One region of the Arthrobacter sp. MOO21 genome, then DNA from elsewhere that is predicted to be linked to it. Evidence: predicted binding sites of a transcription regulator. Region 1 holds the regulator's gene; the other holds the start of a gene.
What was found. The regulator HrcA, encoded in region 1, represses chaperone genes, less so after heat shock. The targets are predictions, from matches to a motif close to TTNGCACTCGNNNNNNNCGAGTGCNAA.
Positions count from the first base shown of each region.

Region 2: AC2JAJ_RS14235 (FmdB family zinc ribbon protein) is a predicted target of HrcA. The motif match lies at 882-908, and genes of this name have one in related genera.

Region 1 covers NZ_CM170671.2:3,793,542-3,796,000, forward strand. The annotation lists gene AC2JAJ_RS17660 (DUF3097 domain-containing protein) at 1-125, opposite strand, end outside; gene hrcA (heat-inducible transcriptional repressor HrcA) at 306-1,319, shown strand; gene dnaJ (molecular chaperone DnaJ) at 1,410-2,459, shown strand, end outside.
Region 2 covers NZ_CM170671.2:3,061,113-3,063,571, forward strand. The annotation lists gene cpaB (Flp pilus assembly protein CpaB) at 1-201, opposite strand, end outside; gene AC2JAJ_RS14235 (FmdB family zinc ribbon protein) at 557-826, opposite strand; gene AC2JAJ_RS14240 (5-formyltetrahydrofolate cyclo-ligase) at 954-1,574, opposite strand; gene galU (UTP--glucose-1-phosphate uridylyltransferase GalU) at 1,687-2,459, shown strand, end outside.

The DNA of each region.
Region 1 (2,459 bases):
GTCACGGCACCCACCCAGCCCGACTGGACGTCCTCGAGCACCATCCCGCGTTCAACAGGAACTTCGGGCAGCTCCGCGCGGACCGGCGCGGACATGTCCCGGGGGGCCCAGTTCTGGTAATCCATGGATGTGATCCGCCTAGCGCTAGGTAGTGAGCACCGGAATTTCGCCCGGAGCGGTACCAATGCTAACAACGCGCGGCGGCATAATAGACTGTTAGCACTGAGGCATGTCGAGTGCTAAACCCTTGTTGGTGGCAGCATGCAGGCGGGGCGGAGGCCCCGGACCATGGATGGAGGTGGAGAGTGAGCGAGCCACGCAAACTGGAAGTACTGCGGGCCATCGTGGAGGATTACGTCCACTCCCGCGAGCCGGTCGGTTCCAAGGCCCTGGTGGAGCGGCATCATCTTGGGGTCTCCAGCGCCACCATCCGCAACGACATGGCGGCCCTGGAGGATGAGGGCCTGATTACGGCGCCGCATACCAGCGCCGGCCGCATCCCCACCGACAAGGGCTACCGGCTGTTCGTGGACCAGATTTCGGCGGTCAAGCCACTCTCCGCCGCGGAGCGCCGCGCCATCCAGTCACTGCTTGAGGGGTCTGACGACCTCGACGACGTGCTGGACCGCACCGTCCGTCTGCTTGCACAGCTCACCAACCAGGTGGCCGTAGTCCAGTACCCCCACCTGAGCAGGGCCCTGGTCCGCCACATCGAATTCGTCCTGCTTGCCCCGCGCAAGGTCCTCGTGGTCCTGATCGCCAACAGCGGCAAAGTGGAGCAACGGGTCATCGACGTCGGACAGGACCTTGGCGACGACGTGCTGGCGGCCCTGCGCACGCGTTTCCTCGGGGCCCTGGCCGGCACACCGCTGAGCCAGCTCAGCCAGGCGCTTCCCGCCGTCGTCGCCGCTGCCGCCCCGTCCCAGCGGCAGGCGGCCCACGCGCTGGCCCATGGCCTTGAGGCGTTGGCGCAAAGCAGCCGGGAGGACCGGATGGTGATGGCCGGGACCGCCAACCTCGCCAGGTCCAACGTGGACTTCCCGCTCAGCATCGGCCCGGTGCTTGAGGCGCTGGAGGAGCAGGTGGTGATGCTGCGGCTGCTGAGCGAGATGGCCCAGGACCACCGTGGTGTGGCCGTCAGCATCGGGAGGGAAAACCCGTATGACGGGCTCGCCGAGGCCTCCGTTGTGGCCACCGGCTACGGGCCGGACAGTGCCGCAAAAGTAGGGATCCTCGGCCCCACAAGGATGGACTATCCCACCACCATGGCCGCGGTGAGGGCCGTGGCGCGTTACCTTTCCAGGATTCTGGGGCCCTGACCCCGTCATGTCGGCCGCTGGTTGTTGCGGTGGCCGGCTAAGGCCGGGCAGCCCCAGTACATGCAGTACAACAAGGAAGAGATACGAACTTTGAGCAGCCACTATGACGTCCTAGGAGTCTCGCCGGAGGCGACGGGAGAAGAGATCAAGAAGGCCTACCGCAAGCTGGCCCGCACCCTTCACCCGGACGTAAACCCCGGTGCGGACGCTGCGGAGCGCTTTAAGGCAGTAACTCACGCCTATGAGGTCCTCTCCGACCCCCAGAAGCGCCGTGTCTACGACACCACGGGCAACGAGAACGGGACGGACAATGGATTCGGCGGAGCCGGCTACGCGGGCCAGGGCTTTGCCTTCCAGGATATCTTCGACACCTTCTTCGGTGCCGGCGGCACGTCCGGCCCGGCATCCCGTGTACGCCGCGGCCAGGACGCCCTGATCAGTGTCCGCATCGACCTGCGGGACGCGGTGTTCGGCGTCAACAAGAAGCTTGAAGTGGATACCGCGGTTGTCTGTCCCACCTGCGACGGATCCTGCTGCCGCCCCGGAACTCAGCCGGAGCGCTGCGACATCTGCGGCGGCAGTGGCCAGGTGCAGCGGGCAGTCCGCTCCATCCTGGGCCAGGTCATGACGGCAGCGCCCTGCGGTACCTGCGAAGGATTCGGCACGGTCATCAAGGACCCGTGCAACGAATGCAGCGGCCAGGGCCGCATCCGCAGCCGCCGTTCGCTGACCATCAAGGTTCCCGCCGGCGTGGCCACCGGAACCCGCATCCAGCTCGCCGGGCAGGGTGAAGCGGGCCCTGCCGGCGGTCCCGCCGGTGACCTCTACGTGGAAATCCGCGTCAATAACGACGCCACCTACGTCAGGGAAGGCGACGACCTGCACGCCACCTTGCATATCCCCATGACGGCCGCGGCCCTGGGCACGGACGTCAGCCTGGAAACGTTCGACGGCACCCAGGAGATCGACGTCAAGCCCGGGACCCAGTCGGGGGAGATCATCACCCTGCGCGGCCTTGGGGTCACCCACCTGCGCGGGTACGGCCGCGGCGACCTGAAGGTCCACCTCCAGGTGGACACCCCGGCCAAACTGGATTCCCAGCAGGAGGACCTCCTGCGGCAGCTTGCCAAGCTGCGCGGT
Region 2 (2,459 bases), 730 kb from region 1:
AGGGGCCGGGGTCAGCTGCTGGACGGCCAAGGCTGCTGCGGCGCAGAAGAGCAATGCCGCGGCGAGGCGCCTGTTCCGGTTCAGCCAGGCGGCGAAGCGGACTGGCAGGCGCCCGTTCCGGGAGCGCGAGCGGCCGGAAGGACGCGGGTTGCCCGTAAGGCGGGAATTGACGCGACGGGCGCGGAACGGATGAGCAGACATGCGCCCACGCTAGCGCCGGGCGAAATATGCGCGACAGGTCGAACACCGGCTATGTGGACAATACTCCGTGTCAGGGCCGGGCACGGCTCACAGCACGATGCCGCCAATGCAAAAGGCCGCCATGCAAAACGCCGCCATGCAAAACGCCGCCCGCGCAATGGCGCGGGCGGCCAGCCAGGAGCGGGGTGCTCCCATTGGTCCGCGAGGCAACTGGGGGCGAGGCAGTGAGCCGGGAAAGCAAGTGAGCCGGCAAACAACCGGTGGGGAAACAAACGGTGCCGAAAAGAACTGCTCACGAACGACGGCGGCCCGGCGCTCGACCGCGCCCTGGCCGCCGTCGGTATGGCGGAGTGGGCTAGCTTGCTGCAGCCGCCGGGGCAGGGGCGGGCGTTGCCGCCGGAGCTGCCGGAGCCGCCGCAGGGGCGGGGGAGACGGAACTCCCCTTCGAGTCGCGGGAGTCGGTGCGGTAGAAGCCCGAGCCCTTGAAGACGACGCCAACGCTGTTGAACTTCTTGCGCAGCGTCCCGCTGCATTCAGGGCATGAAGTCAGGCTGCTGTCCGAGAACGACTGGACGATGTCGAAGGCGTGGCCGCAATCCTTGCAGGCGTAAGCATATGTTGGCACTGGTGCTCCTCCTCTTGGGCAAACGAGAGGTCCCGTGCTGCCACTTGGTGAACCATTAGCAGTCGCAGGGCCTGAGTGCCAATTCTAGCATCCTCCGTGTCCGGGAGGGTCCTGGGCCGGACGCGGCTCAGGAGCCCCCGTTCAAGCGGCGGAGCCCGGATGGGAGGAGGACTGCCGGGACCGGCCGGTCAAATTCTTCCGCGGGAATCATGCCCGCAGGCAGCAGTTCCTCGTCGTAGATCACGGCGGCCAGCGGAATGTCCTTCCCTGCCGTGGCGAGGTGCCCCAGGAATTTGTCGTAGTATCCGCCGCCCTGGCCGATCCTGTTGCCTGCGAGGTCCACCGCCGTCGCCGGAATGAAGAGCGCCTTGGCCTCCCCGGCCACGTCAGGCCCATACCGGGGGCCGTCCGGTTCCAGGATGGGCGCGTACTTGCTGCGTGAGTAGCCCACCTCCGGCGTCCAGAACACCCAGCTCAATTCCCGGCCCGGTTCGCACACTGGAAGGAGGACCTTGTGGCCGCTGCGGTGCAGGGCGGCGATCAACGGCAGGGTGGGAGGCTCCTTGCCCACGCCGAGGTAGACGCACACGGTGGCGGGACGCCCGCCGGTCACAGACCCTGCCCATCCTTCGCCGTGCAGTGCCAGCCCCGCGCCCGCGGACTCGAGTTGCCCCGGGGTTAAGGTGGCCCGGCGCCGCCTGTGTGCGGCACGGATGCCGTCCTTGATGGTGTTCGACTCCTGAAGCATGGTGTCCTTCCTGCTGTGCCCGCCGCGCTTACGGCTTCCGGCGCGCTGCCGCGGGCCTGCCAGGGCTTTTGATGGTTACGGAAATACTTGACGCTGACGTTAGATTAGTCCGGTGACTACCAGTAACCCGAGGGTCCGCAAAGCCGTCATCCCTGCAGCCGGCCTGGGTACCCGGTTCCTGCCCGCCACCAAGGCCATGCCGAAGGAAATGCTTCCTGTCGTTGACAAGCCTGCCATCCAGTATGTGGTGGAGGAAGCCGTCAACGTTGGCCTCAACGACGTCCTGATGATTACCGGCCGCAACAAACGCGCGCTCGAAGACCATTTTGACCGTGTGCCGTCGCTTGAATCGATGCTGGCGGAGAAGGGTGACACCGCGAAGCTGGAAGCCATCCAGGCGGCCAGCAAGCTGGGCGATATCCACTATGTCCGGCAGGGTGACCCCCTGGGCCTGGGCCACGCCGTCCTCAGGGCCAAGCAGCATGTGGGGGAGGAGGCCTTCGCCGTCCTGCTCGGTGACGACCTCATCGACCCCCGGGACGAACTCCTCAGCACGATGATCGATGTCCAGGCCAGGACCGGAGGTTCCGTCGTCGCACTGATCGAAGTGGAACCTTCACAGATCAGTGCCTACGGCTGCGCGGACATTGAGGAGTTCGACGGCGAAGGCTACGTCCGCGTGAACCGGCTGGTGGAGAAGCCCTCCCCGGAGGAAGCGCCGTCCAACCTGGCCCTGATCGGGCGTTACGTGCTGCACCCCGCTGTGTTCAATGTCCTCGAAAAAACGGAACCGGGACGCGGCGGCGAAATCCAGCTCACTGATGCCTTGCAGGAACTGGCGTCCGGCGAGGGGGAGGGTTACGGGGTCTACGGCGTCGTGTTCCG